2 regions of the Bacillus sp. FJAT-27231 genome follow, and region 1 is predicted to be linked to the other one. Evidence: riboswitches for the same ligand, from Rfam matches in the RefSeq annotation. Region 1 holds a riboswitch; the other holds the start of a gene.
What was found. Region 1 has a riboswitch for thiamine pyrophosphate ahead of AC623_RS04960 (acetylornithine deacetylase). Riboswitches for the same ligand answer to the same signal wherever they lie in the genome.

Region 1 (5,164 bases):
CACAGTCGTTTTTTGTTTTTCCCACTGCTCCATTAGCCATTCCTGCATGGAAAGCCTTGTAATCGCATCAAGGGCACTAAAAGGTTCATCGAGCAGCAGGATATTTGATCCGCTTAACGTGGCACGTAAGAAAGAAACCCGCTGCCTCATTCCGCCTGATAACTCATGGGGAAAACGGTTCTCCATTCCCTCAAGCCCAAACTCTTTGAGGAGAGGGAGAACCCGTTTATAGGCTTCTTCTTTTGGGACCCTTTTTAGTTCGAGAGGAAGAGCAGCATTCTCTTGAATAGTTCGCCAAGGCATCAGTAAATCTTGCTGAGGCATGTAGCCTACCTTTCCGAGCCGATGTTCCTCTGCTTCTCCATTCAATAAAATATGACCCTCATCCGGATTTTCCAATCCTGTAATTAACCGAAAAAGCGTGCTTTTGCCGGATCCGCTTGCCCCGATAATCGTAATAAACTCTCGATCATAAATAGCCGTATTTACCCTTTGCAGAATAGGGATAGATTCTGTTTGTTGTTTATCTTTATAAGAAAACGTCATATTTTGAAACTCTAGAACTTTTTTACGCTTCTCCTGGCCACATTTGCTCATTATATGCCATCTCCCAGAACATGTACTCGTAGCGGGTTGTATTTAAAAAAATCTCTTCTAATCTTGCAAGCTCTCTTTCATTTTTTCCGGCTGTGTGCTCATCTAAAAGGTCGATACACCAAGCGGCAAGCTCACCAAACTCTTTAGAAGAGTACATTTTAATCCAGTCTCCATACAGTTCGTGTTCACTGGCTCCTGGAATCTCATTTAATTCTTTGCCGATCTCCCAATAGCTCCACGCACATGGGAGAAGGGCGGCAATCAGCTCCGCGAGCGTGCCGTTCTGGCTGGCGTGAAGCATGTAATGCGTATAAGCCAGTGTAATTGGGGAAGGTTTTGCTTGTTCCAGCTCTTCCTCTGAAATGCCGAAACGCGCTGCATACTGGCGGTGAAGGGCCATTTCAAAATTAAGCGTTTCATTCAGCAGCGAAGCAAATTTCCCCATCGTCTCTACATCATTTGCTTTTACAGCCCCAAGAGCAAATACTTTAGAATAATCGATTAAATACAAATAATCTTGAATCATGTAAAAACGAAATTTCTGTTGATCTAGCGTGCCATCCCCAATTCCTCTAACAAAAGGATGGTTATGATTCTTCCGCCAGATCGGCTGTAATTTTTCATGTAACCTTTCGCTGAATTTCACTTTTGTTCCACTCGTTTTCATCGATATATCACTCCTCAACAGATAGTAGACGCCTATTTCAATGGGCTGGCAGTTGTCGGGATTTCTAGAACATCTTTCACTGCTTGCCCTTCATTGCTTGCATATTCTGACTTTGGTGTATGACACCAGCGATAAATAAAGGATAAAAGCACTTTTGTGTAACTTACGAGTTGTTCGATGGACAACTGCTCATTGACAGAATGGGCATTGTTTAAATCTCCAGGACCGTAAATAACAGTCGGAATGCCAGCATCAGCAAGCCAGCCTCCGTCTGTCACGGTTGGCGATACGTCGACAACGGGCGGCTGGTGTAAAATAGTTGTGTGAGAATGAATAAGGGTCTGCACAGCTGCATGGTTTTCTTCCACCTCGAAGGAAGGAAAAATTTCTCCCCTTTCCTCAATCATCGATGAGCCTCCCCAGTTAAACAGTGGCGGGTTGTTCCTTAGCCATATGTCTCCGGACGCAATGCGGCGAATATGCTCTTCTACCTCTTTCGCTGCCTGTTCATATGTTTCATTCGGATAATAATGTACCGTAATCCAAAGCCGGCATTCATCTGCAATAAAAGCCGCATGTCTGCCGCCTTCAATCACAGCCGGGTTAATCGTATTCGTCCCCGGTAAAACTCCAGGATAGCTTTTTGTAACGGCCCAGTAGCGCTCTAATTCCTGCAGCCCTTCTATCACTTTCATCATCTTCTCAATAGCACTAGCCCCAAACAACTTTCCGCCTGCATGAATCATGTTTCTTCGCGTAGCATCGTGGTATGTCTGGCTGCTCTTGAGCGTGATCCATCCGGTAATCACCCCGCCTTGCCCTTGTATATGTAAATCGCTCGTATCTACTACTATCGCAAAATCTGCTTTATATCCCTGTCTGCAGCATTCAAGCGTTCCCGCTTCCCCTACTTCTTCACCAATCACCGATTGAAAAATCACATCTCCTGGAAGTGAAATGCCTGCTTCGCGGAGAAGCTGCAGCGCAAACAAAGCGCCAGCCAGTCCCCCCTTCATATCAGCTGCTCCACGGCCAATAATAGAATCGTTCTTTATAACAGCCTGAAACGGATCGATCTCCCACTCCTCATCCTCCTGCACTTCTGCCACATCGATGTGCCCGTTAATGATTAAGCTTTGGAATGTCTCAGAATCCGTTCCCCTCCATTTTCCGACCACATTCGGATCATTTGGATATACGTCCCACATATCAATAGAAAAACCTAGCTCCTTTAAAAAATCTGCTACAAATGACTGCGCCTCTTTTGTATTCCGTGCAGGTGGAGCAGGTGTTTGAAAAGCAATAAGCGTTTTTACTAAATAAATGAGCTCCTCCTGCCGATGCTCTACTTCTTGCAAAATCGTATTCAGTTCTTTGACCATCATCTTCTCCCTCCCTTAGAAGATACATGCAAAAAAGCCGCTTCTCCAAAGAGAAGCGGCTGTATAAGCTTTCATTTAGCTGCAACAATAAAAAAGATTGCAGCTTGGCATCATTTATACGACCTCTTCCCTACGCTGGCATTATCCAGTTCAGGTGATAAGGGTTAAGGCAATCTACCTCTCTCAGCTTTTGCAAGCACCCCCAAGGACACATTATTCAATTAGTCTTTCATTCTAGTTGTAACATACTTAGCAGAATTCAGCAATACAATTCAGAATTTTTAAACAAATACAATCCGGTATTTATTTAAAAAAAAACCGTATATTGATAAAAAGCTTCTATTTGGAAGGAGGAACGCTGTCTTGTATCATCCTGACCCATTTAAACGGCTTTATGCTATTCCTCTTATGGGCTACCCGTTCGTTCAGCCACAGGCTTTAACCCAGCCGCCATCCTACAGGCCTTATCCTAAAGTAGACGTTACTTTATTTAAACAATCTGCTCAATCCATTAAACAGCTCGTCCATGAGAGTAATTTGCTGCTCAATAAACTAACAGATAACAGCGACTTTGCCTTTCGATTAATGACGGCCGCCCAAGCGGCAAACCACCGAGAGGTAGAACGGCTTGTCCGATCAACGGGAATACCTAGAAAAGCGATTATTTCCTTTACCCCTGATGTTTTTCGGATTGAACTGAGAACCACTACAGCAAATGCAGAATGCTGCAAACTCGCGATTTCACTTCGCTGGCGTTAATGATTTAGACGGTATTTCCACGTTTTTAATTTAATAAGCCGTCTTACGAGCAGGAGACCGATGAGAGATCCAGACAAGCTGCTAATGAGAAAAGCAGGCAAAAAGAAGAAAGCACCCGCAGTCGTCCCCATTAAAATTTTCGCATAAGGTACAGCAAATAAAGGAGCCACGATGCCCGAACCTGCGGCTTCTCCAATAGAAGCGCTCCATGACCGGCTCGTTTTTTGATACATATAACCAGCAAGAAAAGCTCCAATCATTCCTCCTGGAAACGCTAATAACGACCCCGTCCCCATCAAATTCCTAAGAAGTCCGGTCACAAACGCAATGATAACAGCTGGACCCGGGCCAAGCAGAACCCCAGCCATGACGTTTACGTCATGCTGGACAGGATATGCTTTTGCTGCCCCGGCAGGAAACCAAATAAGCGACGAACCAAATGTTGCAACGGCTGTAAATAAAGCCATATACGCCAGCTTCTGTACTTGATTCATTTCCTCTTCCTCCAATGCAAAAAAGCCGAATCCTCATCTGGATACGGCTAATGTAAGTAAAATAGTCAATAAACGCTCTACTTTCCTACGCTGGTATCAACCAGATCAGGTTCAAAGAGTTGAAAAGCCCTGTGCTTTTCTCTCAGCCTGTAACAGGCACCTCTAGTAGCTTTTTATTAAATTTACTTTCCATTATAGAGGGAATCCGGTTAAATGGGAAGCACCTTTCTATGCAGCTTTTTACTCATTTGTTCCCCGCCAGACGACATCTTTCTCCTTTTGCTTCTTGGAAACGTCTATTCACCTCATCCCAACAAACAATATTCCACCAATTATTAATATAATCTGCCCGCTTATTTTGATATTTTAAATAATAAGCATGTTCCCATACATCAAGTACAAGCAGCGGTACAACATCCCACTGGCTTAAATTTTGATGCTTTTCCGCTTGTAATATTTCCAGCCGCTGGGCTTGAGGTGCCCATACAAGAATCGTCCACCCTCCGCCCTCCACGTTCTCAGCCGCCTTTGAAAAATGGTTTTTAAACTGGTCGAAGCTGCCAAACGAACGTGCAATCTCACGGTTTAATTCTCCTGATGGTTTTCCCCCTCCGTGCGGACACATAACTTTCCAAAAGATAGAATGCAAATAATGGCCGGCACCGTTAAAGGCAAGCTCTCTTTCCCAATGCTTTACGAGCCGAAAGTCATTGTTATTTCTTGCTTTTTGCAGTTCCAGCTCTGCCCTGTTCAATCCATCTACATACCCTTTATGATGCCGATCATGATGAAGCCTCATAGTGGCTTCGTCAATGTAAGGTTCCAATGCATTATACGCATAAGGAAGTGGCGGAAGTTTGTGCCCTCCGATTGGAACCTGCTCCGCTCTTTCCTGTTCATCCTCTTTCTCTTCTATGTCTTTTTCAGCAAACAAGCGCTCGTGAAGCTGCCGCCACTCCTGATCCAATGCTTGAATCTCTTCCTGAATCGAGTGAGCTTCCTCTTCATCTTCCACCTTTAATAGGCGGTCATTGATCTTTTCGACTCGTTCTTTCCACTTTTCTACTTGGTTAAGATCCAGGTTTTCATGCTGCAGCGCGCACAACGCGTCACACCATTTTTTTGCTTCTTTCAAATAGCTGAAATATTTCTCCATTCCCGCTCCCCCTTCCAGCTGCTCATTTCAACATATGCATGCTTTGGGTTTACGTTCTTATTCCAAACGCTCGTCTTATCACGTAAAAGAAAGAATGAAGAAGACAAGG
Region 2 (5,164 bases), 590 kb from region 1:
TAAAAGGGGAAGAAATAGGAGCGACTATTACTTCACTCGCCGAAGAGCGCTTAACGGCTGAATATAAACGACGGCTGACAAAAAGACGGTGGAGTACACGAATGAATGTCCTTTACCGGATAGAAGGCTTTCGTATGACCTCTTTTTCACCTCACTTGTGGCTTGCCCTGGCTGAAAATTCACTTCAAACAGAAGCAGAGCGGAAAGAGGCTATTCGGGTTCTTGCTTCTTTGCAATCCCAAGCTTTGGCTAGGGATCTTGTTGATTTAGCCCCGCCGTATTCTAAAGGTTTATATAAGGATGTCTTGAGAAGATTTAATGATACATATCAATTGTTTTTCATAGAGAACTATGAAAAGTTAAACAATGTATTCAAACAAGCTATCATTGAGTGGATGGCAGAAAAACAGGATTACAGCAATATTCCGTTTATTAAAGCCCAATTAAAACAGCCGCATTTAGAGCTTAGAATTGCCGCTCTAAAAGTGCTTTATTTATTTGGATATGCTGAAGAGGAAACGGATATCTATCCATTTAGCAGCTCTGTACATTGGCAGGAACGGATGTTGTTTGCCAAGTTGGCGGGAGCAGCAAAAAAGGATCGTTTTTTGCCTCAGCTGACAAAATTAATTGCCGATGAGAACTGGTTTGTACGCAATGCTGCCGGGGAAGCGATTCAAAAATACGCAGACGGTACGCTCATTTTGCAGCACATAGTAGAAACTCATCGCGACCGCTATGCAAAGGACATGGCTGCCCAGTGGCTCGAGAGTGAAGGAGTGACAGCGTGATGAACCAATTCATTAGCATGCTTGGTACTGTTTTGTCCTGGTTGTTTATTTCCTATACAGCTTTTGTGCTTTTATTTTACTTTATTATTCTGTTTATCTCAGCGAGGCAATTGCGCAGTGAATATGGCTTTAACTCCAGCGAGGCAGAGGAAGATCTGCTTGATTCCTTTGATACAAAGCCCGTTTCTATTCTTGTGCCTGCTTATAACGAAGAAGCGGGTATTTATAATAGTGTGCGCTCTCTTCTTAGCATTTATTATCCGGAATACGAGGTTATCGTCATTAACGATGGCTCAAAGGATAGAACTGCTGAAACGATGATCGAATCATTTCAGATGGTAAAGACAAATAAAGTATTGCGTACGAGAATTCCAACAGCTGAAGTAAAAGGAATTTACCGTTCAACACTTTATAAAAATCTATACATGATTGACAAGAAAAATGGCGGGAAAGCAGATGCTTTAAATGCAGGGATAAACTTATCTCATTATCCATATGTTTGTTCACTGGATGGAGATTCCGTTTTAGAAAGAAATGCGTTTTTAAAAGTGATTAAGCCGATTTTAGATTCAAACGGTGATGTGATTGCTGTTGGGGGAAGTGTAAGAATCGCCAATGGCTGTTATATCGAAGGCGGAGAAGTGATGGAAGTGGGCCTATCCAACAAGCCATTTGTAATTATGCAGGTCATAGAATATTTACGAGCTTTTTTAATCGGCCGCATCGGCTTAAGCCGTCATAATTTGCTGCTTATTATTTCAGGGGCATTTGGTGTATTTGAGAAAGAGTCCGTTATTCACATTGGCGGCTATCGGACCAATACAGTAGGAGAGGATATGGATTTAGTCGTTCGGCTGCACCGGATGATTAAAGAGGAAGGATTGAATAAAAAGATACTATACGTACCTGACCCAGTCTGCTGGACAGAGGCTCCAGAGTCGGCTCTCTATTTACGCAGGCAGCGCCAGCGTTGGCATCGAGGGCTGTGTGAAGTCATTTGGAATAACAAGGATATGCTGTTTAACCCAAAATACGGCCTCGTCGGCATGTTATCCATGGCTTATTTCTTTTTAATTGAGCTGATGGGCGTGTTTGTTGAACTGATGGGTTATTTGCTTATTATATTCGGTTTGCTGTTTTCTTTTATTAATCCCGAAACGGCCCTGCTGATGGCCACTTTATCATTTTTATATGGCTCGATTTTATCCATGAGCGGCGTACTCTTAGAAGAATGGAGTTTAAGGAAGTACCCGGAACCGTCTGATATTGTGAAACTATTTTTCTTTGCCCTTTCTGAAACATTCTGGTATCGGCCTTTAATGATTAAATGGCGGTTAGAAGGATTCTTTCAGTTTTTAGCCGGTAAGAAGGATTGGGGAGAGATGAAGCGGATTGGCGTCGGAGCGAAGACAGAATCAAAATAACGTTTAGTAACGATCATGAAGAAAAGCAGTTGAAAGGAGTTCTATTCATTTGTTTCAGGAATTTAAAAAATTTGCCATGCGCGGCAATGTGATTGATCTAGCTGTCGGTGTTATTATTGGATCGGCGTTTGGCAAAATTGTTTCTTCTCTTGTACAAGATATAATTATGCCCGTCATCGGCTTACTGATAGGAGGCATTAATTTTTCTAAATTGGTGTTCCAATTTGGGAGCGCTCAAGTAAAGTACGGGCTTTTTATACAGTCCATTGTTCACTTTCTCATTATTTCCTTTTCATTATTTCTCTTTGTTCGTTTGTTCAACAAGTTGTATCATGAGAAGAAGGAAGAAGAGGCGGAACCTGTGCTTTCCAAGGAAGAAGAATTGCTTACAGAGATTAGAGATTTATTAAAATCAAAAAAAGTGCTTAACAATTTAGAAGATTCAGAGTATAATAGAGAAAATTAAATAAAAGTTAGCTAGGGGTGCCTTTATGGCTGAGAGGATGCAAGCATCTAACCCTTGAACCTGATTTGGTTAGTACCAACGGAGGGAAGCTGTATTTTATGTATGTATCTTTGTTTGTTGTACATAAAGAAAAGCCTGCCGTTGTGGCAGGCTTTTTTTCATTGTAAAAAGGAGGAAGTAATATGGATGAATTAATCATTGGTCAAACGAAGTTAACGAACCGTCTCTTTACGGGGACAGGAAAGTTTGCCGATCACTCGGTCATGAGGCAAGCCTTTGCCCAGTCCGGTTCAGAAGTAGTCACGGTAGCAGTCAGAAGGGTGGATCTTGAAGCGGGCCATGAAAATATTTTGGAAGACATTCCACCAAACATGATTATTATGCCTAATACATCAGGCGCGAGAAATGCCGAGGAGGCGGTCAGGATCGCTAGACTGGCGAGAGCGGCTGGAATGGGCAATTGGATTAAAATCGAAGTGATTTCTGATCAAAAGTATTTACTGCCAGACAATGAAGAAACAATTCGGGCGACTAATATCCTTGCTAACGAGGGCTTTGTCGTTCTCCCTTATATGAATCCCGATTTAATGGCAGCCAAAAAATTAGCGGATGCCGGCGCAGCCGCTATTATGCCGCTCGGTTCACCTATTGGATCAAATAGGGGCATTCGTATGAAAGAGATGATTCGAATTTTAATCGAAGAAAAAACGCTGCCTATCATTGTAGACGCAGGAATTGGCAGGCCGTCTGAAGCGGCTGAAGCAATGGAAATGGGAGCGGACGCTGTTCTTGTTAACACGGCCATTGCGACAGCGGACGACCCGGTAAGCATGGCAGAAGCTTTTAACTTGGCCGTTATGGCTGGACGAAAAGCATATTTAGCCGGACTAGGACCAGTATCACAAAGGGCAGCTGCTTCATCACCGCTGACTGGATTTTTACGTTAGTGTCTGTTTCAAGGTGAAGGCGTTTTTTCAATAGTGACTGATAGTAAGGAGGAATTTGATGAGTTTCTATGAGGTGTACGATTCAATTAAACATAAACCATATGAAACAATGTTAGAAAGCATGACGATAAAGGATGTAGACAGGGCTTTAAATAAAACAGACCTAGATGAACCCGACTTATTAGCCCTTCTTTCACCGGCTGCTGCTGAGCGCTTAGAAGAGATGGCGCAGAAGGCTCACTGGCTCACTGTTCAGAATTTTGGGAAAATAATTTCTTTGTATGCACCGCTGTACTTAACGGACTACTGTGTAAATAAATGTGCTTATTGCAGCTTTAGCTTTGATAATGATTTTCCAAGACGGAAGTTAACCGCTTTGGAAATTGATCAGGAAGCTAAAGCGTTAAAAGAAATGGGCATCCAGCACGTTATTTTGCTGACAGGTGAATCTCGTATTCACTCGTCGGTTTCTTATTTGGCAGAGAGTGCCCGTATTTTAAGGAAGCATGCTGCTTCCATCGCGATCGAGGTGCAGCCGCTTGATACGAAGGAATATCACCAGCTTTTCCAGGCCGGTGTTGATGGGCTGACTGTTTATCAAGAAGTCTACAATGAAGAAGTGTATAAAGACATTCATATAAAAGGGCCGAAAAGAAATTATCGCTATCGCCTTGATGCACCGGAGCGAGGCTGTCAGGCCGGCATGAGGTCGATTAATATCGGGGCGCTGCTCGGGATGGACAATTGGCAAAAAGAAGTGTTCTTTACGGCTTTGCATGCCCGCTATTTGCAGAAAAAGTACATCGAAACAGACATTGCTGTTTCTTTTCCGCGTATCCGTCCGAACCTCGGCGGATTTGAACCGCGAGTGAACGTAGAGGATAAAGATCTTGTTCAGGCTATGCTTGCTTTCCGCTTATTTATGCCGCGCGCAGGCATTACGCTTTCCACTCGTGAAGAAGCAGAACTTAGAGATCATCTTATTAAGCTTGGCGTAACGAAAATGTCCGCTGCTTCTTCTACAGTTGTTGGCGGCTATGCGAACAAAATAGAGGATAACAGCCAATTTGAAATTTCTGATACCCGCTCGGTAGAAGAAGTAAAGAACCGGCTTAAACAGCTCGGCTACCAGCCGGTTTCTAAAGATTGGGACATTTTGGCAGGTGAGGAGGAGAAAGATGTCTTTCCAGCTTCATGCGATCACAACCGGAAAGCTCGAACTGGTGCAGGCGTCTAACATTGCCTCTGATATACATTCTTTTGTTGATTTCATTCATATTAGAGAAAAACAGCGCAGTGCCAAGGAGTTATTCCATTGGGTTGAAATCTTTATCGCTAACGGGGTTCCTAAAGAAAAAATTATCATCAATGACCGTGTAGATGTGGCGCTTGCAGCTGGAGCCGGCGGTGTGCAATTAACAGAGAACAGTTTGCCGCTACAAAGTGTGAAGGAGTTTAGTCAACAGATGAAGGTGGGCTGTTCGATTCACGAGCCGGCAACTGCTGCAAAGATAGCGGCAGAACAGGTAGATTGGC

Region 2: another riboswitch for thiamine pyrophosphate. It lies ahead of AC623_RS07725 (thiazole synthase); the one in region 1 lies ahead of AC623_RS04960 (acetylornithine deacetylase).

What each region holds. Positions count from the first base shown of each region.
Region 1 is NZ_LFZU01000001.1:1,043,083-1,048,246, reverse strand. Features, by position in the region: gene AC623_RS04970 (ABC transporter ATP-binding protein) at 1-597, opposite strand, end outside; gene tenA (thiaminase II) at 569-1,243, opposite strand; gene AC623_RS04960 (acetylornithine deacetylase) at 1,297-2,646, opposite strand; TPP riboswitch at 2,756-2,860, opposite strand; gene AC623_RS04955 (hypothetical protein) at 3,010-3,405, shown strand; gene thiW (energy coupling factor transporter S component ThiW) at 3,402-3,899, opposite strand; TPP riboswitch at 3,965-4,073, opposite strand; gene AC623_RS04945 (superoxide dismutase) at 4,144-5,055, opposite strand.
Region 2 is NZ_LFZU01000001.1:1,635,351-1,640,514, forward strand. Features, by position in the region: gene AC623_RS07710 (HEAT repeat domain-containing protein) at 1-791, shown strand, start outside; gene AC623_RS07715 (glycosyltransferase family 2 protein) at 809-2,215, shown strand; gene mscL (large conductance mechanosensitive channel protein MscL) at 2,265-2,681, shown strand; TPP riboswitch at 2,685-2,785, shown strand; gene AC623_RS07725 (thiazole synthase) at 2,864-3,628, shown strand; gene thiH (2-iminoacetate synthase ThiH) at 3,687-4,865, shown strand; gene AC623_RS07735 (thiamine phosphate synthase) at 4,807-5,164, shown strand, end outside.